One region of the Promicromonospora noduliphila genome, then DNA from elsewhere that is predicted to be linked to it. Evidence: riboswitches for the same ligand, from Rfam matches in the RefSeq annotation. Region 1 holds a riboswitch; each other region holds the start of a gene.

Region 1 (6,702 bases):
ACGAGGCGGTAGATCACGACGGGCAGGGTGGCGCCGTCGGGCCGCGCGAGGAACGACGTCGCGCCGAACTCGCCGAGCGAGACCGCGAAGGCGAACCCGGTGGCCAGCCCGACCGACCGCAGGGCGATCGGCAGGTCGACGGTCCGCAGCACCCGGCCGGGGCCGGAGCCGAGCACCGCGGCGACCTCCCGAAGGCGCGGGTCGATCGCCCGGAGCACCGGCAGCACGGTCCGCACCACGAGCGGCACGGCGACGACCGCCTGCGCCACCGGGACGAGCAGCCCGGAGGTCCGCAGGTCGAGGCCGAGGACCGGCTGGTCCATGGTGATGAGGAACCCGAAGCCGACCGTCACCGCCGACACGCCGAGCGGGAGCATGAACAGCCCGTCGAGCGTGCCGACGGCCCGGCGCGCGCCCGCCGACCGGGGCCGGCGGGACACCACCAGGGCCACGAGCCCGCCGACGACCAGCGAGATCACGGTGGCGGCCAGCGCGATCCGCAGCGACGTCGCCGTTGCCTCCCACACCGTCACGACCAGCGCGTTCCGCTCGCCGGTGGTCCCGAGCGCCACGTAGTTCCCCGGCCCCCAGGACCCGTCCGGCTCCCGGAACGACCGGGCGACCAGCCCGGCCAGCGGGAGCACGATGACCCCGCCGACGATCGCCGCACCGACCAGCGCCGTCGCCACGTCGCCCGGCGAGCGCCAGGACAGCGCCCGCGCCGCGCGACCCGACGAGACGAGGTGCAGCGCGGCCTCGCGCCGCCGTCGGGCCCGCGCGGACAGGATCAGGGCACCGGTGATGACCACGAGCTGCAGGATCGACAGCACCGACGCGGACCGCAGGTCCAGGAACTGCGTGGTGCGGGTCCAGATCTCGGTCTCGATGGTCCCGTACCGCACGCCGCCGAGCACGAGCACCACCCCGAACGCGGTGGCGCAGAACAGGAACACGACCGAGGCGGCCGACACGACGGCGGGCGCGAGGGACGGCAGCGTCACGGTCCGAAAGACCCGCGCGGGGCCGGCACCGAGCGATGCGGCGGCCTCCTCGGCCCGCGGGTCGAGCCGCTCCCACAGCCCGCCGACGGTCCGCACCACCACCGCCACGTTGAAGAACACCAGCGCGACGACGATCCCGGCCAGCGACTCCTCCAGCCCCAGGAACCCGAGGGTGCCGCCCGGCGCGAACAGCGCACGGAACGCGACGCCCACCACCACGGCGGGCAGCACGAACGGCACCGTCACGAGCCCGCGCACCAGGCCGCGCCCCGGGAACGACCGCCGGTACAGCAGGTGCGCGAGCGGCAGGCCGAGCAGCACCGAGAAGGCCGTGCCCAGGGCCGCCTGGGTCAGGGTGAGCCCGACGAGCCGCCACGTGCGCGGCCGGGACAGCACCTCGGTGAACCCGGTGAGGTCGAGCACGCCGTCAGGCACGAAGCCGCGGACCACGAGCGCGGCCACCGGCCACGCGAAGAAAACGGTGAGGAAGGCGAGGGGGACGGCGACCGCCGCCCCCCAGAGCAGCGGCGCCGGCCGCAGCCCGCCCCTCAGCCGACCACCGTTGCGGTCCACCGCTCGATCCACTCGTCCCGGTGCTCGCTCACGTCGGCCGGGTCCACCTCGAACGGCGCCTCGGCCTGGGGCGCGAACTTCTGCCAGTCCCCGGGCAGCGGCACAGAGGAGTCGGCCGGGTACATGTACATCGACTCCGGCAGCGCGGCCTGGACGTCCTGGGTGAGCAGGAAGTCCACCAGCTCCTTGGCGCCCTCGGGGTTATCCGTCCCGGCCAGGACGCCCGCGTACTCGACCTGCCGGAAGCAGGTCTCCAGCAGGGCGCTCGTGGTGGACTCCGAGCCGTCCTCGCTCACCGTGAACGCGGGCGACGTCGCGTACGACAGCGCGAGCGGCCGCTCGCCGCCCTCCCCGGCGCCCGAGAAGTCCACGTAGTACGCGTCCTCCCAGGAGTCGGCCACCTTGACGCCGTTGTCCACGAGCGAGGCCCAGTAGTCCTCGAACCCGTCCTCGCCGAACGCCCCGATCGTCGCCAGCAGGAACGCGAGCCCCGGGGACGACGTCGCCGGGTTGGTCACCACGAGCAGGTCCCGGTACCGCGGGTCGGCCAGGTCCTCCAGCGTCGTCGGCACCTCGAGGCCGGCCTGGTCGAACCACGCCTCGTCCGCGTTGACGCAGACGTCGCCCTGGTCGACCGGGGTCAGCGCCCCGCCGACCTGCTCGGCGCCCTCGGGGAGGTTCTCGGGCGTGTACTCCTCGACCACCCCGGCGTCGAGCGCGCGCGAGGCGAACGTGTTGTCGATGCCGAACACGGCGTCCCCGAGCGGGGCGTCCTTGGTCAGCACGAGCTGGTTGACCAGGGCCCCGGCGTCACCCGCCGCACTGACCTCGACGGTCAGGCCGGACCGCTCCTCGAAGCGGTCGACCAGCTTCTCGTCGAGCGCCCAGGAGTCATGGGTCACCAGCGTCACCGTGCCCGACGCCGACGGGTCGTCCCCGCCGGTCCCGGCACCGCCGTCCGGCCCGGCGGAACACCCGGTGAGCAGCAGCGCCGCCGAGAGCGCTCCGGTGACGGCTCCCGCATGAACGGTGCCGCGGTGGGTACCACAAAGACGCAACATCGTGCCTCCGACTTCCTCCGCCGGTGTGACCCGGATCAGGTTCAAGGGTCTGCGGTTCTCCGCACTCTCAGCGCCGTCGGGGCGCTCCCCTGTCGTTTCCATGCAGCCTAGTCGGCCGTCGGGGGCTACGGTGTGGAGGTGGCCCAGACTGAGACGGAACAGACACTCGCCGAGAAGGTCGGCACTCTTGCCCTGACGCTCGCGGCCGGCTGGGTCGCGCAGAAGGCGGTCAGCATGATCTGGAAGGGCGTCACCGGCAAGGACGCCCCGAGCAAGGCGGACGACCCGGAGCTCGACCTGGTGCAGGCGACCGTGTTCGCGGCGGTCGCCGCGGGCACCGCCGTCTTCGCCAAGCGGCTGGCCGCCAAGGGCGCGCACAAGGCGGCCATGCGGTTCTCGGGGCGCGTCGCCCGCTGAGGCCCGTCCGCCCGGCAGCGTCGCCGGGACCGGGGCTGCCGGGATCCCGGCTGCCGGGATCGCGGCCGACGGCCGCCGCGAGATCTCGCAGGCCGTGGTCCCACCATCGCAGCGCGACGACGGCCCCCTGACCACGAGCGCATAGGCTGAGGCCCGTGAGCTTCACGCACCTCGACGACCGCGGCCAGGCCCGCATGGTCGACGTCACCGCCAAGCAGCCGACCGTCCGCTCCGCGACGGCGTCGGGCACGGTCCGCTGCTCCTCCGCCGTCGTGCAGGCGCTGCGCGACGGCGCGGTGCCCAAGGGCGACGTGCTTGCGGTGGCGCGCATCGCGGGTATCGCCGCGGCCAAGAAGACGCCGGAGCTCCTGCCGCTGGCCCACGTGATCGGCGTGCACGGCGCGGCGGTGGACCTCGAGGTGACCGACGACGGCGTCGCCGTCACCGCGACCGTCCGCACCGCCGACCGCACGGGCGTCGAGATGGAGGCCCTCACGGCGGTGGCCGTCGCGGGCCTCGCCGTCGTCGACATGGTCAAGGGCCTGGACAAGTCCGTCTCGCTCGCCGACGTGCGGCTGGAGCGCAAGACCGGCGGCAAGTCGGGCGACTGGGTGCGCGCGGAATGATCACGGTCCGCTACTTCGCGGGCGCGCGGGAGGCCGCCGGGCGCGCCACAGAACAGCTCAGCGGCCCGACGTCGGTCGCGGGCCTCCGCAGCACCCTCACCGCGGCCCACCCGGCCCTGGGCGCCGTGCTGCCGAAGTGCGCGCTGCTGGTCGCGGGCGCCCGGGCGACGTCGGACGAGGCGGCAGTGCCCGACGGGGTCACGGTCGACGTGCTCCCGCCGTTCGCGGGCGGCTAGCTTTCCCTGGTTGTGGGCGTAGTTCTCGCGCCCACAACCCATGTCGCCGCAGCGGCCGCGACCACGCCGAAGAAGTCAGTGGTCCCCGCCGTCGAGCTGTGACCGCACGTGCGGCCAGAGCGTCAGCACCACCTCGATCCCGTCCCGTACACCGCCGGACGACCCGGGCAGGTTCACGACGAACGCGCGCGTGCCGTCGGCGGCGCTGGCCACGCCGGCCAGCCCCCTGGACATCGCCGCGGTGGGCACCCCGGCGGCAATGCCCCGCTGCCGGACGGCCTCGGCGACCCCGGGGACCTCGTAGTCGAGCACCTCGCGCGTACCCTCCGGCGTGAGGTCGCGCGGCGTGATCCCCGTGCCGCCCGTGGTGAGGACCAGCCGCGCGCCGTCGTCCAGCGCGGTGCGCAGCACGTCACGAACGGGCCCGACGCCGTCGGGCACCAGGTGCGTGACCACCTCCGTGAGGCCGGCCTGCTGCAGGAGCCACACCGCCGTCGGACCGGACCGGTCCTCGGCCTCGCCACGTGCGCAGCGGTCGGAGACGGTGATCACGGCTACCCGGTCGGACGTCATGCCGACACGCTATCGGCCTCCGGCTCCTGCGGCTTCGGCGCCGCCTCGACCTCGGCCTTGGCCTCGGCGGCCTCAGCGGCCTTGTTCCGGCGGTGCGCCAGCACGGACCAGACGACGGCGGCCGCCCAGCCGACCCAGATCACCGCGTACACCGCAACGGCCACACCCTCGGGGGCGGCGATCCAGTCGCTGTTGAGCAGCGTGCGGGTGTTGGTGAGCACGATGACACCGCCCACGAGCGAGCCCAGGACGCGCGCCGGCACGAGCCGCACCAGCCAGGCGGCGATCGGCGCGGCGATCAGGCCACCGATGAGCAGGGCCAGCACCCAGGTGAGGTCGATGCCCTCGCCGCTGAGGCCCACGAAGAAGCCGACGCTTGCCGCGATCGCCACGAAGAACTCGCTGGTGTCGATCGAGCCGATCACCTTGCGCGGCTCCATGCGGCCGCTGGCCAGGATCGCGGGCGTGCCGACGGGGCCCCAGCCGCCGCCACCCGTGGCGTCCATGAAGCCGGCCACCAGGCCGAGCGGTGTCAGGAAGCGACGGCGGAGCGGCTTCTCCGAGCGGGTCGGCAGGCCCTGCACCGTGAACCGGAGCAGCACGTAGAGGCCGAGACCGAGCAGGATCAGCGACATCACCGGCGCGGCGACCTCGGTCGAGAGCGACGACAGGAACGTGGCGCCGGCGAACGCGCCGATCGCACCGGGGATGCCGATGCGGGCCACGACCTTCCAGTCCACGTTGCCGAAGCGCCAGTGCGAGGCACCGGACGCAAGGGTGGTGCCGATCTCGGCGAGGTGCACCGTGGCGGACGCCGCGGCGGGGTTCGTGCCGATCGCGAGCAGCAGGGTCGTGGACGTGACGCCGTAGGCCATGCCCAGACTGCCGTCCACCAGTTGCGCGCCGAGGCCGACGAGCGCCAGCAGGATCAGGGTTCTCATGGTGATGACCTTCCAGGTCCGGGGTTACGGCCGGGGCCACGTCAAGGGCCCGTGCCAGGGTAACCATCCAACCCGGTCGGAAACAACAAGCATCTCAGACATCGGATAAGTGCGCATGCGAAACGGCCCACGAGCTCGTCTGGCTCATGAGCCGTTGCGCCTCAGGAGTTCGCCCAGGCCGACTCGCCCATCGTCAGCCTGCGGACGTCCTCGGGCAGCGTTCCCGCGACCAGGTCGGCGAGCGAGACCGCCTCCAGTACCGCGCGCACGTTGGCCCGCAGGGCGACCCACACGTGCAGGAGCGGTGCGGCCGGGCCCTGGAACTCCAGGTCGGACGGCCGGTTGCCACGGACGAAGACGAGCGGACCGTCCACGGCCCGCACCACGTCGGCGATCGTGATCGTCTCGGCGGGCCGCGCCAGGCGGTAGCCGCCGCCCGCGCCGCGGTGGCTCGTGACGAGCCCGTCGCGGCGCAGGTCGCTCAGGATCCCCTCTAGGAATCGGTGCGGGATGTCCTGCGCGCGGGCCAGGGCTTCGGCGCGGACGGGTCCGTCGTGGTCGGCAGCCGCCAGCTCGGCGGCTGCCCGGACGGCGTAGTCGGCTCGTGCGGAGATCCTCATGCGTCCATTCTCCCCCGTACCCCGCGCACGATGCGCCACCGCGACCGACAGCGTTGTCAGGCGACGCCAGGCAGCCTCAGGCGAGGATCCGGCCCGCGCGCTGCGCCGAGGCCGCGAACGAGCCGGTCAGTGGCAGCTCCGGCAGGATCACCGCCTGGGCGGCGTGGTAGACGTCGGGCTTGCCCACCCACGTGCGGCCCGACGGGCGGTTCTCCGTGTCGAGCTCGTGGTACCAGGAGCCGTGCTCCGCGTCGACGAGGTGTGCGCGGATCCACTCCCACCACTCGCCCTCGAGCTCCGCGTAGCGAGCGTCACCGGTGACGCGTCCCAGCACGTTCGCGGTGGCCGCCCCCTCGGCCGCCACCCAGTGGAAGCGGCGCGGTTCGACCGGCGTGCCGGCCCAGTCGGTGGTGTAGACGAAGCCGCCCTCACGCTCGGCGTCCCAGCCGTCCGCGACCGCGCGGTCGAAGAGCGAGACGGCAGCGGCGGTCCGCTCGCCCGACGTCCCGGCCTCCGCGTCGAGCTGCAGCAGGAGCCGGGCCCACTCGAGCCCGTGCCCCGGCGTCGCGCCGTACGGCTTGAACTGGTCGCGCGGCCGGTCCGCGTTGTACTCGAGCAGGGGGGACCACGCCGCGTCGAAGTGCTCGGGGATCC
Region 2 (6,702 bases), 2.3 Mb from region 1:
GGTCGGCGCGGTGCTGCGTGGCTGATCCGTCCGCCCAGGTGGCGCCCGCCCGCACGGCCCTCGTGACGGGTGCCTCGCGTGGCATCGGCCGGGAGATCGCGCTGGGTCTCGCGCGGGTGGGGCTGGACGTCGCCCTGCTCGCGCGGGACACGGCGCGGCTCGAGGCCGTGGCCGCGGAGGTCCGGGCGGCCGGGGCGACGGCGGTGGTGCTCACCGCCGACGTGTCCGACCCGGCGGCGGTGCGCGCCGCCGTCGGGCAGGCGGAGGAGACGCTCGGGTCGATCGACCTGCTGGTCAACAACGCGGGTGCCCTGGAGTCGGAGCATCCGCTGTGGGAGGCCGATCCCGACGAGTGGTGGTCGGTGTTCGAGACCAACGTCCGCGCGCCGTTCCTGTTCCTGCGCTACGCGCTGCCGGGCATGATCGCCCGCGGCGGGGGCCGGGTCGTCGACCTGGCCTCGGGAGCCAGCTCGCACGAGATGCGCGGCGGCAGCTCGGCCTACAACGCGAGCAAGACCGCCCTGGTACGGATGGGCGCCAACCTGCACGACGACGGCTTCGCGCACGGGATCCGCGTGTTCGAGCTGGCACCGGGGGTCGTGAAGACCGACATGTCGACGGGCATGACGCTGCACAAGGGCCGCACGGAGTGGACCCCGGCCGAGCGGGTGACCGACGTCGTGAACGCGATAGCGGCCGGCGAGCTCGACGCCTGCTCGGGCTGGTTCCTGCGCGTCACCCACGACACCCCCGAGTCGTTGAAGGCGCTGGCGGCCGCCGTCGCGGAGCAGGGCGCCGGTGCGACCGCCCGCCGGCTGCGGATCCTGCCCGCCGGCAGCGGCGACCCGCTGGCGGACGCCTTCACGAAGCGCTGAGCGCCGTCGCCTGGTGAGGTGGGCGCACCGAACTTACCGTGGAGGTGATGACCCGCCGAATCGAAGATTACGGAATTGTCGGAGATCTCCAGACTGCTGCCCTGATCGGTCGCGACGGTGCGATCGACTGGATGTGCCTGCCCCGGTTCGACTCCCCGGCGTGCTTCGCGGCCCTCCTGGGCGACGACCGGCACGGGTCCTGGCGCCTCGGACCGGCGGCCGGCGGCGAGTGCACCCGGCGTCGCTACCGGGAGGGCACCCTGATCCTGGAGACCGAGTGGGACCTGCCAGAGGGCCAGGTCCGGGTGACCGACCTGATGCCGCCCCGGGGCGACCAGGCCGACGTCGTCCGGATCGTCGAGGGCATCAGCGGGCACGTCCCGATGGTCACCGAGGTGCGGCTCCGGTTCGACTACGGGCACATCACGCCCTGGATCACTCCCGAGGGGCACGCCCTGCGGGCCGTGGCCGGCCCGGACTCCGTACGCTTCGACGCGCCGTTCGAGATGACGCGCGGCGGCGTGCCGGACGACGGCGGGCCTGACGACTCGGTGCTGCGGGCTGAGTTCACCGTGGGTCCGGGGGACCGCGTGCCCTTCGTCCTGGCCCACCACGCGTCGCACCTGTCCACGCAGGACCCGGTCGAGGCGGAGGCGGCGCTGCGCGAGACCGAGGAGTTCTGGCAGTCGTGGCTCGCCGGGTCCAGCTACGACGGCCCGTGGGCCGACGCCGTGCACCGGTCCCTGATCACGCTCAAGGCGCTGACCTACGCCCCGACCGGCGCCATCGTGGCGGCCGCGACGACGTCGCTCCCCGAGGAGCTCGGCGGCTCGCGCAACTGGGACTACCGGTACTGCTGGCTGCGCGATGCGGGGTTCACGCTGCAGGCCATGGTCGGCACGGGGTTCGTCGACGAGGCGCGCGCGTGGCGGGCGTGGCTCCTGCGCGCCGTGGCGGGCGATCCCGCCGACCTGCAGATCATGTACGGGCTCGACGGGCGCCGCCGCCTGCCCGAGTACACGATCGACTGGCTGCCGGGGTTCGAGGGCTCGGCACCGGTCCGGATCGGCAACGGCGCGGTCAACCAGCTCCAGCTCGACGTCTGGGGCGAGACGCTGGATGCGCTGCACCTCGGGCGCGAGGCCGGCCTGGAGACCGACCCGGACGCGTGGCGGCTCCAGAAGGCCCTCCTGGACCACCTCGAAGAGCACTGGGACGACCTCGACAACGGCCTCTGGGAGATCCGCGGTCCCCGGCGCGCCTTCGTGCACTCGCGCGTGATGGCCTGGGTCGGGTTCGACCGGGCGGTGCGCGCCGTCGAGGAGCACGGCCTGGAGGACGAGCCCGTCGAGCGGTGGCGCGCGGTGCGGGACCGCATCCACGCCGACGTGTGCGAGCACGGCTTCGACGCGAAGCGGAACACCTTCACCCAGTTCTACGGGTCCGAGGGACTCGACGCCGCGCTGCTGCTGATCGGCCAGGTCGGGTTCCTGCCCTGGGACGACCCCCGCGTGGTGGGCACCGTGGAGGCCGTGCAGCGTGAGCTGGGCCGCGACGGGCTGCTGCTGCGCTACAACACCGACGCGGACGACCGGGTGGACGGCCTGCCCGGCGGGCAGGCGACGTTCCTGGTCTGCAGCTTCTGGCTGGTCGACGCGCTGCACGGGGTCGGGCGCAGGGACGAGGCCGTCGCGCTGTTCGAGCGGCTGCTCGCGCTGCGCAGCGACCTGGGGCTGCTGAGCGAGGAGTACGACGTGCACACGGGACGCCAGCTCGGCAACACGCCGCAGGCGTTCAGCCACCTGGGCCTGGTCAACAGCGCGCTGCGCCTCGGGCAGGGGATCACCCACGACGGGGAGACGGACGTGGCCGAGCAGGTCGCCGTGCGGTCCACCACGGAGGAGGTCGCCTGATGCGCGCGCTCACGGTGGTCCCGCGGAGCCCGGGCACCCTCGCCGTCACCGACGTCGAGGAACCCGTTGCCGGGGCGGGCGAGCTCCTGGTGGACGGCCTGGCCGTCGGCGTCTGCGGCACCGACCGGGAGATCGCCGCCGGTGAGTACGGCTGGGCCCCGCCGGGGCGCGAGCGGCTGGTCCTGGGGCACGAGTCGCTCGGGCGCGTGCGCTCGGCGCCGGAGGACGCGGGCTTCGTGCCGGGGGACCTCGTGGTCGGCGTCGTGCGCCGCCCCGACCCCGAACCGTGCGGGGCCTGCGCGCGCGGGCAGTTCGACATGTGCCGCAACGGTCGCTACACGGAGCGCGGGATCAAGGCGATCGACGGGTTCGCCGCCGAGCGGTGGACCGTCGAGACCGAGTACGCCGTCCGCCTCGACCTGGCCCTCGCCGAGGTGGGCGTGCTGCTCGAGCCGGCCACCGTCGTCGCCAAGGCCTGGGAGCAGGTCGAGCTGGTCGGACGGCGGGCCTGGTTCGAGCCGCGGACGGCGCTGGTGACCGGGGCCGGTCCGATCGGCCTGCTGGCCGCGCTGATCGGCGTGCAGCGCGGCCTTCAGGTGCACGTCCTGGACCGGGTCGCCGACGGGCCGAAGCCCGAGCTCGTCGCGGAGCTCGGGGCCGAGTACCACACGCGGCCCGTCGTCGACGTCGCCCGCGCCGTCGAGCCGGACGTGGTGATCGAGGCGACCGGCGCGAGCCAGGTCGTGCTCGACGCGCTGTCCGCGACCGGGAGCTACGGCGTCACGTGCCTGACCGGCGTCACGTCGGCCGGACGCCGGATCTCGTTCGACGCCGGGGCGCTGAACCGCGAGATCGTGCTGGAGAACGACGCCGTGATCGGCTCGGTGAACGCCAACCTGGCGCACTACCGCTCCGCCGCGGAGATCCTGGCCCGGGCCGACGTCGGCTGGCTGGGTCGCCTGGTGACCCGCCGGGTGCCGCTCGACGACGCCGTGGAGGCGTTCGCGAGCGACTCCGGCGGGATCAGGACCGTCCTGGAGCTCTGAGGACAGGCCCGGCCCGGAACAAGCCGGGCCCGGGACACCAGACGTCGGGCCGCGGGCCGGGCCGTCGGTGCCTCAGCCCCGGGCGTCCCGCCAGGCGATCCAGTCCTTCGCGGTGGACAGGTCGTAGTCCGGTCCGCTCACCTCCACCGTGAACAGCGTGGCGCCGGCGGCCACGAGGGCGTCGCCCGTCGCGGCGGGCGGTCCGCTCGCCTCGGCCGAACGCTCCACCAGCGCGGCGGTGTCCCGGCCGACGGCGGCGCCGTGCTCGTCGAGGATCGCGGACTTCCTGGTGAGGGTCGACGCGCCGCCGAACGAGTGCCAGATGTCGGCGTGCTCCGCCACGATCCGCAGGGTCTTGCGCACCCCGCCGCCACCGATCAAGAGCGGGATCTCGCGTGTGGGCGCCGGGTTGCCCGCCGCGAGACGGGCCTTGATGCGCGGCACGGCGTCGGCCAGGCTCGCGATGCGCGACCCCGCGGTGCCGAACTCGTAGCCGAACCGGTCGTAGTCGCGCCGGAACCAGCCGGCGCCCAGGCCGAGGATGAGGCGCCCGCCGGACATGTGGTCGACGGTTCGCGCCATGTCGGCCAGCAGGTCGGGGTTGCGGTACCCGATGCCCGTCACCAGCGTGCCGATCTCGACACGCTCGGTCTGCTCGGCCCAGGCGCCGAGCATGGTCCAGGACTCGAAGTGCTTGCCGTCGAGATCGCCGTGCAGCGGGAAGAAGTGGTCCCAGTTGAAGACGATGTCCGCGCCGGCATCCTCGGCGCGGAGCACCGCGTCCCGGATGGCGCGGTACTCGGCGTGCTCGGGCTGGATCTGGATACCGATGCGAATCGGGCGCTCTGTCATATTTGCAGCCTACGACCCACGCCCGCGCTCCACGCCGTCGTGCCACGGCGCTGGGCCACGACGTCCCGACGTCGCCACGCGCACCGACGTCGCCACGCGCACGACGTCGTCACGCACACGACGTACGGCGCGACACACGACGTACGGCGCGACACACGGCGGCCCGACGCCGCGGCCCGGCCTGGTAGCCTCGGCGGCACGTGACACGGGGTGCCCTGTCCGGGCTGAGACCACACCCGTCGAACCTGATCCAGATCATGCTGGCGAAGGGATGTCCACCGTGACTTCTGCTGTCCCCATTTCCACCTCCACCGCGCCCGCCGACGGCGCCCCGCCCGCCGACGGCGCCCCACCCCGCCCCTTCACAACCGAGGCATGGGAACACATCGCCCCCTGGCGCGAGGCGGTGGAGCGCATGCCGTTCGTCCGGGCGCTCGCCGACGGCTCGCTGCCCGCCGAGTCCTTCGCGTTCTACCTCGGCCAGGACGCCGCCTACCTGCGCGAGTACTCCCGGGTCCTGGCCCGCGCGGCACAGGCCGCGCCCGACGCGGCCACGCAGGGTTTTCTCGCGCGCTCGTCCGTCACGGCGCTGGAGGTGGAGACGGCGCTGCACCGCGACTGGCTGGGCGCGCACGCCGGGCTCGACCCGCACGACGTCGCCGCCGTCGAGCCGTCGCCGGTCACGGCGGCGTACACGGGCCACCTGCACGCCGCGGCGTCGGGCAGCTACGCGGAGACGGTCGCGGCGCTGCTGCCCTGCTTCTGGCTGTACGCGCACATCGGGAACGTGCTCGTGGACCTGGCCGGACGCCGGCCCGGCGGCCTGGCGGACCATCCGTACGCCGCGTGGATCGGCACGTACGGCGACGCGGGCTTCCAGGAGTCGACCCGCCAGGCCAAGCTCCTGGCCGACGACGCGGCGCGCTGGGTCTCGCCAGAGGAGCGGGCGCGGATGCTGCGCGCGTTCGAGATCTCGTCGGTGCACGAGTACCTCTTCTTCGAGCAGGGCCTCACCCGCCCGGCCTGGCCGACGCCGCCGCGCGCCTGACGCGTGTCGGTCGGGTTCCCACGGGCGCCCCAGGGTCGAGACTATGGGTGACGCCGGCCGACGGCGGCGACCCCGAGGACAGGAGCACCGATGCCGAACTACAGCACCTCCGCCGAGATCGACGCCGCGCCCGAAGCGGTATGGGCGGTCCTGTCCGACGTCGAGCACATGCCCGACTGGACGTCGTCCATGACGTCGGTGGAGATCATTGACGGGCCCAACCCGCCGGACGTCGGCACGCAGGTGCGGATCGAGCAGCCGAGGCTGCCGCTGGCGGTCTGGCTGGTCGACGAGTGGGACCCGCCGCGGCACTTCGCCTGGATCAGCGAGACGCCCGGCATCACCACGCAGGCGGAGCACCTCGTCGAGCCGCTGCCGGACGGCCGCAGCCGGGTCACGCTCGCGATCACGCAGACCGGCGGCCTGGCGTGGCTGCTGGGCCGGCTGCTGATGGGCCGCACGCGGCGGTACGTCGACACCGAGCTCGCCGGGTTGAGGGCTCGCGTGACACAGCGGGGCTGAGGCGGCGACGGTTCCGGCGTCCGTAGTCCGGCCGGCCGGGACCACGCCGTCGTCGGCCAAGGCGGGCCGGGCTTGGGCGGGCCGGGCGTGCAGGCGGGCCGGGCGTGCAGGCGGGCCGGGCGTGCAGGCGGGCCGGGCACGCAGGCGGGCTCAGGCCCGCGTCGCCACCGCGAACACCCGGCGGAACGCCAGCGGCGTGCCGTACGGGCGCTCGGGGTAGGCCGCGCGCAGCGCCGCCCCGAGCTCCTCCTCGAACCGCGCGCGCAGCGCGGGATCCTTGGCCTCCAGCGCCTGGAGCGTGGGCTGGGCACCCGTGGCCGCGATCCAGCGCAGCACCGGGTCCGGGCCGTGCAGCAGGTGCGTGTAGGTGGTCTCCCAGGCGTCCACCGTCCAGCCCGGTCGGGCCAGCAGGTCCAGGTACTCGGCAGGGTCGGCGGTGGCCCGCC
Region 3 (6,702 bases), 2.0 Mb from region 1:
CCCCCAGCAGATGATCCACTCGATGGTCGAGTTCGCCGACGGCTCCACCATCGCGCAGGCCGGCCCGCCGCGGATGCTCGTGCCGATCGCGCTCGGCCTGTCCTGGCCGGACCGCTTGCCGGACGTCGACGTCGGCATCGACTGGACGCAGGCCGCCACCTGGGAGTTCGCACCCCTCGACGACGACGCCTTCCCCGCCGTCCGCCTGGCCCGTCAGGTGGGCGAGGCCGGCGGCACGTACCCGGCGGTCTACAACGCGGCGAACGAGGTGTGCGTGGACGCGTTCCACGACGGCAGCATCGGGTTCCTCGACATCGTCGACACCGTGTCGGCCGTCGTGGAGGCGCACGCCGACGGGGAGGCAGGCGACGCGGCGTCGGTCGAGGGTGTGCTGGAGGCCGACGCCTGGGCCCGCGCCCGGGCAGCGGAGATCCTCAAGACCGCCTGACCGGCTTGATCCTCGGTCTCGAAAGGGAGTCGCTCAGCGCGGGGTGCCTCAGCGGCGTACCGAGCGGGCGGCGAAGCCGTGGTCGACGGGCCCGTGGCCGTGCCACGGGCCGCCTGCTGTGCCGGTGCCGCCGATCACCAGGGCGTCCGCCGCGCGGAGCGTCTCGGTCAGGTAGTCCTTGGCGGCGCGGACGGCGGGTTCCCACCCGTCGTGCAGGGGCCGCAGGACGGCGCACGCCGAGCTGAGCGTGCAGCCGGTGCCGTGGGTGTTCCGGGTGGGAATCCGAGGGGCGGCCAGGGCGACGACGCCGTCCGGCACCATGGCCGTGCCCGTGACCGACCGGAGTTCCGGCCCGGCAGTCGTACCGGTGGCCGTCCCGGCTCGCGCACCGGTGACCGCGCCGGGTTCCGGCCCGAGGCCCGGGCCCGCGAGGTGGTCGACCGACTCGGCCGACCCCAGGTGCCCGCCCTTGACCAGCACGAACCGCGCACCGAGGGACCGCAGCGCGCGGGCCTGGTCGGCCGCCTCGCCGTCGTCCCGTGCAAGCTCCGTGCCGAGCAGGACGGCGGCCTCGGGCAGGTTCGGCGTGACGAGGTCGGCCAGCGGCACCAGCTCGTCGCGCAGCACCGCCTCGGCGTCGGGCGCGAGGAGACGGTCGCCCGAGGTCGCGACCATCACCGGGTCCAGCACCACGAACGGCGCGCGCCCGGCGGACCGCAGCTCGCGCAGGGCGGCCGCTATCGCGCGGGCGATCTCGGCGTCCGTCGTCATGCCGATCTTCACGGCGTCCACCGCGACGTCGGCGAACAGCGTCTCGAGCTGCGCGGTCACCATGTCGGCGGGCACCGGCAGCACGCGCGTCACGCCGGTCGTCGACTGCGCGGTCAGGCCGGTGAGCACCGCGCACCCGTAGCCGCCGAGCGCGGCGAAGGTCTTCAGGTCGGCCTGGATGCCCGCACCGCCGGACGGGTCCGAGCCGGCGATCGTCAGCGCGACTACCGGGTGGCCGCTCGGGCGGACACCGCTCACGAGGCCGGTCCTGCCGTCACGCCGGACCGCATACCGGCGTGGTCACCACGCGTGCGGCCGCCCGCCCGTACCGCGTCCCAGGCACGTGCGATCTCCCGCGCGGACGCCGCCGGGTCCGGCCTGCCGCACACCGCGGAGACGACGGCGCTGCCGACCGCGCCGGCGTCGTGCACGGCCGGGACGTCGGCGGCGCGCAGCCCGCCGATCGCCACGCACGGCAGGGGCGTCGCAGCCGCGACGACGGCGAGCCGCGCGAAGCCGATCGCCGGGCGCGCGTCGGTCTTGGACAGGGTGGGCCGCACCGGCCCGACGCCGAGCAGGTCGACCGTGCCCGGCGGGAGGTCGGCCGTCGCGCGCGCCTCCTCGGGCGTGCTCACGCTGAGCCCGAGGTGCCGTCCCGGGCCGAGCAGCCGCCGCGCGGAGACGGGGTCCAGGTCGTTCTGGCCCACGTGGGCGCCGTCGGCGTCGATGACGAGCGCCACGTCCACCCGGTCGTTGACGACGAGCGGCACCCCGAGCGGGCGCAGCAGGGTGACCAGGGCGTGCCCGAGGTCCACCAGCTCGCGTGTGGTCGCCCCCGGGTCGCGGAGCTGGACGGCGGTCACGCCGCCGGCGACCGCGGCGTCGACGGTCGCGACGACGCCCGCCGGGCCGCCGCACTGCGCGGTGTCGGTGACGAGGTAGACGGACGGGTCGAGGCGGGGCCGGGCGTTCATGCGTCGGCCCGCGCGGACTCGTGCGCGCCGTCGCCGGCCACCTCGGCAGCGGCCCTGTCCGAGACCTCGCCAGCGGCAAGCCCGGCAGTCCCGGCGCCCTCGCCAGCGGCCGACTCGACGGTGACACCACCGCCGTACCCCACCGCGTCCGGGTCGACGTCGAAGACCCGGTCGATCAGCTCCACGGCGAAGCTGCCCGGCGCGGGCGAGTTCGTGAGGTCGGCGGCGACGCAGAGCCACGCCGTCGCGGCGGTGGCGGCGAGCAGGCGGTCCTCGGTCACGGCCGCACAGGCCGCCACCAGGGCGCCGAGCGCGCAGCCGACCCCGGTGACCCGCGTCATCAGCGACGTGCCCGCCTGGACGCGGACCACCCGTTCGCCGTCGGTCACCAGGTCGGTCGCGCCGCTGACGGCGATCACCGCGCCGGACGACCGGGCGAGGCCGAGCGCGACGCCCCGTACGCCGTCCGGCGTGTCGAGGGAGTCCACGCCGCGGCCGCCGGCGCCGCCGGCGAGGGCCTGGATCTCGGAGGCGTTGCCGCGCACGACGGCGGGGCCGCGCGCCAGGAGCTCGGCGGCGAGCCGGGTGCGCAGCGGTAGCGCGCCGATGGCTACCGGGTCGAGCACCCACGGCACGCCCGCCGCGGTGGCGCCGTCGACGGCGGCCCGCATGCCGTCGGCCTGGCCGCCCTCGACCGTGCCGAGGTTGATCAGGAGGCCGCCCGCTGCGCCCGCCATGACGGGCGCCTCCTCGGGGTCGGCGACCATGGCGGGCGCCGCACCCGCCGCGAGCAGCAGGTTCGCGGTGAAGTTGGTGACCACGACGTTGGTCACGCAGTGCACAAGGGGTGAGGTGCTGCGCACCGCTGTGACGACCGACGCGACGGCGTCGGGCAAGGCTGAACCCATGAGGCGTTCCCTTCGCTAGCACTACCTAGATCAGGTTCCACGGGTACGTCTCAGCCGGGCCATCGCCCGGCGCCCCGCGCCAATGGGCACCACCATAGGCCGACGGCGGCGGTGTTCGAAACCGTCTCCGGGCGGCCGTCAGGCTCCTCGTGGGCCGGGCTGGGCCGGCTCCGCCCCGCACTGCAGCCCGTCCACGAGCAGGTCGACCATGCGCCGGCCGTGCTCCGGCTCCTCGTCGTCCATGGGCAGGGACAGCTTGGACACGGCGTACAGGAGGTCCTTGGGGCTGGCGACGGCGCGGATCTCACCGGCGTCGACCGCCGCGTCGAGCAGCGCACCGACGGCGGGGCCGAGCCGCCCGATGAAGTAGCCCGGCAGGGCGTCGAACGCCGGGTCGCCCGAGTGCAGGGCCGAGGCGAGCCCGCGCTTGGTGACGAGGAACTCGGTGTACCGCTGCAGCCACTTCTCCAGGGCCACCACCGGCTCGTGCTTCCCCGCCAGGACGGGGGCTGCGTCGGCGCAGGCGTCCACCTCGTTCTGGAACACGGCCTTGACCAGGTCGGAGCGCTTGGGGAAGTGCCGGTACAGGGTGCCGACGCCGACGCCGGCCAGGTCGGCGATCTCCTTCGCGGGAGCGTCGACGCCCGACGTGCCGAAGGTGGCCTTCGCGGCGTCGAGCAGCGCGTCGATGTTGCGCTGCGCGTCGGCGCGCAGCGGGCGCTGCGCTGTGTTCTGGGTCACGTCACTCCATCCCTTGCTATCCGGAACGGCTTTCCATATAGTTCTGGAAGAGCGTTCCGCTTAGTTCCAGAGTACGGCATAGCGCGGGCGCCGACCAGACCTCGACCCCAGGAGGAGCCATGCAGTACCGCACACTCGGTAGGACCGGGATCAGGGTCAGCCCCTACGCGCTGGGCGCGATGATGTTCGGCGCGATCGGCAACCCCGACCACGAGGAATCGATCAAGATCATCCACAAGGCCCTCGACGCGGGCATCAACTTCATCGACACGGCCGACGCCTACTCGCACGGTGAGTCCGAGGAGATCGTGGGCAAGGCGCTCAAGGGGCGGCGCGACGATGTCGTGCTGGCCACCAAGGTCAACCTGCCCATGGGCGACGACCCCAACCGGCGCGGGAACTCCCGCCGCTGGATCATCGCGGAGGTCGAGAACTCGCTGCGCCGCCTGGGCACCGACTACATCGACCTGTACCAGGTCCACCGGCCCGACCCGGACACGGACGTCGAGGACACGCTCGCCGCCCTGACCTACCTGATCAACTCGGGCAAGGTGCGGGCCATCGGATCGTCCTCGACGCCCGCCGTCGACATCGTCCAGGCGCAGTGGGTCGCCGAGCGGCGCGGTCTGGAGCGCTTCCGTACCGAGCAGCCCCCGTACTCGATCCTGAACCGCGGGATCGAGCGCGACGTGCTGCCGGCCGTCCAGCAGTACGGCATGGGCGCCCTGGTGTGGAGCCCGCTGGCCGGCGGGCTGCTCACGGGCCGGTACCGCAAGGGCCAGGACGCCGACACCCACCGGGCGCGGTACGGCTTCGAGCACCTGCGCGACGAGCGCCGCCTCGACGTGGTCGAGCAGCTCATCCCCGTCGCCCAGGACGCGGGGATGCCGCTGAACCACCTCGCCATGGCGTTCGCCATCGCCCACCCGGGCGTCACCTCCGCGATCATCGGCCCGCGCACCATGGAGCACCTCGACAGCGCGCTCGCCGGCGCCGAGGTGACCCTGACCGACGACGTCCTCGACCGGATCGACGCCATCGTGCCGCCCGGCACCGACGTCGGCCGCCTCGACATGGCCTACGACCCGCCCGCGATCTACCAGGCGGCGCTGCGCCGTCGGCCCGCGGACGAGCGCGCGGCGGCGTGACCGCGCTGCCCCACACCAGGCGCGCCGACCGCGCCGCGTCGCACCAGGCGCCCTGACGGCGCCGCCTCGCACCAGGCGCCCTGACGGCGCCGCCTCGCACCACCCAGACGGACAAGGACCTGTCATGACACACAAGCAGCAGCCCATCGGAACCGGGTTCACCGCGGCCTCCACGGTCGACGACGTGCTCGCGGGCATCGACCTGACCGGCAAGAACGTCGTCATCACCGCCGGCCACTCCGGGCTCGGCCTCGTGGCGACGCGTGCGCTGAGCCGGGCCGGCGCGTCGGTGACCGTCGGCTCGCGGGACACCGAGCGAGCGGCGGCGGCGGTCGCCGGGATCGAGCGGGTGGAGGTCGCCCAGCTCGACCTCATGGACCCGGCGTCGATCGACGCCTTCGTCGCGAGCTACCTCGCGACCGGCCGTCCGCTGCACATCCTGATCAACAACGCCGGCTACCCGGCGCCCGCCGAGATCGTGCGCGACGCGCGCGGCTACGAGGCCCAGTTCTCGACCAACCACCTCGGCCACTTCCAGCTCACCCTCGGCCTGCACCCCGCGCTGCGGGCGGCCGGCGGCGCCCGGGTGGTGTGCACGACGTCGGGGGCCCAGCGGATGTCGGACATCCTGTGGGACGACCCGAACTTCACCCACGGCGGCTACGACCCCGGCCTCGCCTACGCCCAGTCGAAGACGGCGAACGTGCTGTTCGCGGTCGAGCTGGACCGGCGGTGGGCCGACGAGAAGATCCGCGCGTTCGCCGCCCACCCCGGCGTCATCGCCACCACGTCGTTCAACAGCTCGGTGGGCGTGGAGTCGCAGCGCGCCCAGGGGCTGATCGACGAGGCGGGCCTGCCGATCATCGACCCGGAGAACGGGAAGAAGACCGAGGCGCAGGGGGCCGCCACCATCGTGTTCGGCGCCACCAGCCCGCTGCTCGACGGCCTCGGCGGCGTCTACCTGCACAACAGCGACATCTCGCAGCTCAACGACGACGACGTGCCCCTCACCGCGGACTCGGTCCCGGGGGACGTGGTGTCGCACTCGATCGACCCGGAGTCGGCGCAGCGGCTGTGGGAGCTGAGCGAGCGGCTGCTCCAGGCGTAGGGGGCGGCGGGTCGGGGCGTGCGGGTTGCCCGGGTGACCCGCACGCCCCGACCCGTGGGGTCAGTGCCTACGGGTCCAGTTGAAGACGGTCCACCCCGTCACCAGGGCACCCACGGTGACCAGAGCCGTGGCGGCGACCGCCTGGACGCCGTTGATCAGCGTGGCGTCCATGGCCACCTGGACGGTGCCGATCAGGGCGTAGACGCCGGCGAACACCGTGATGGCCGACAGCGTGCCGTCCATCAGCCGGCGCCGGGAGCGCTCGCGTTTCACCTCGGCCGCGCGCTCCCGGTCGCCGTGCAGGCGTTCGAGGGCGGCGAGCCGGGCGGCGATGGGCTCCTGGAGCAGCTCGCGCAGCCGCTCAGTGACCACGGCGGCCTGCTGCTCGAAGTGCGAGGCCTGCAGGAGCTGGTTCAGCATCCGCGACTCCAGCGCCGAGGCGAGGAACGTGGGCGAGGTGATGGTGGTCAGCGTGGTGCGGACCTCCGAGGCGAACTCGTGCAGGCGGAGCTGCTCGCGCGTGAGCCGCTCCTTGCGGTCGGCGAGGTCGTCGCCGTTGCTCACGTCGTGGTCGGCGAGCAGCGTCGCGACGATCCGCAGGTGG

Evidence for each region. A riboswitch is a leader RNA that binds a small molecule or an ion and turns the genes downstream of it on or off. The one in region 1 is predicted to bind thiamine pyrophosphate.
Region 2: linked by a shared signal. The riboswitch ahead of AC0QU1_RS14980 (TenA family protein) and the one ahead of AC0QU1_RS25055 (thiamine ABC transporter substrate-binding protein) in region 1 are both predicted to bind thiamine pyrophosphate.
Region 3: linked by a shared signal. The riboswitch ahead of thiM (hydroxyethylthiazole kinase) and the one ahead of AC0QU1_RS25055 (thiamine ABC transporter substrate-binding protein) in region 1 are both predicted to bind thiamine pyrophosphate.

Annotation. Positions count from the first base shown of each region.
Region 1 is NZ_CM167806.1:5,738,966-5,745,667, forward strand. Features, by position in the region: gene AC0QU1_RS25050 (ABC transporter permease) at 1-1,574, opposite strand, end outside; gene AC0QU1_RS25055 (thiamine ABC transporter substrate-binding protein) at 1,550-2,635, opposite strand; TPP riboswitch at 2,631-2,736, opposite strand; gene AC0QU1_RS25060 (DUF4235 domain-containing protein) at 2,774-3,052, shown strand; gene moaC (cyclic pyranopterin monophosphate synthase MoaC) at 3,208-3,678, shown strand; gene AC0QU1_RS25070 (MoaD/ThiS family protein) at 3,675-3,914, shown strand; gene AC0QU1_RS25075 (MogA/MoaB family molybdenum cofactor biosynthesis protein) at 3,990-4,487, opposite strand; gene AC0QU1_RS25080 (sulfite exporter TauE/SafE family protein) at 4,484-5,428, opposite strand; gene AC0QU1_RS25085 (RrF2 family transcriptional regulator) at 5,590-6,048, opposite strand; gene AC0QU1_RS25090 (AGE family epimerase/isomerase) at 6,125-6,702, opposite strand, start outside.
Region 2 is NZ_CM167806.1:3,403,557-3,410,258, reverse strand. Features, by position in the region: gene pheT (phenylalanine--tRNA ligase subunit beta) at 1-25, shown strand, start outside; gene AC0QU1_RS15000 (SDR family NAD(P)-dependent oxidoreductase) at 18-875, shown strand; gene AC0QU1_RS14995 (glycoside hydrolase family 15 protein) at 923-2,788, shown strand; gene AC0QU1_RS14990 (glucose 1-dehydrogenase) at 2,788-3,834, shown strand; gene AC0QU1_RS14985 (LLM class F420-dependent oxidoreductase) at 3,907-4,686, opposite strand; TPP riboswitch at 4,883-4,975, shown strand; gene AC0QU1_RS14980 (TenA family protein) at 4,967-5,734, shown strand; gene AC0QU1_RS14975 (SRPBCC family protein) at 5,825-6,256, shown strand; gene AC0QU1_RS14970 (methyltransferase domain-containing protein) at 6,407-6,702, opposite strand, start outside.
Region 3 is NZ_CM167806.1:3,749,792-3,756,493, reverse strand. Features, by position in the region: gene dxr (1-deoxy-D-xylulose-5-phosphate reductoisomerase) at 1-448, shown strand, start outside; gene thiD (bifunctional hydroxymethylpyrimidine kinase/phosphomethylpyrimidine kinase) at 497-1,477, opposite strand; gene thiE (thiamine phosphate synthase) at 1,474-2,193, opposite strand; gene thiM (hydroxyethylthiazole kinase) at 2,190-3,101, opposite strand; TPP riboswitch at 3,091-3,188, opposite strand; gene AC0QU1_RS16480 (TetR/AcrR family transcriptional regulator) at 3,240-3,842, opposite strand; gene AC0QU1_RS16475 (aldo/keto reductase) at 3,962-4,990, shown strand; gene AC0QU1_RS16470 (SDR family NAD(P)-dependent oxidoreductase) at 5,115-6,098, shown strand; gene AC0QU1_RS16465 (hypothetical protein) at 6,159-6,702, opposite strand, start outside.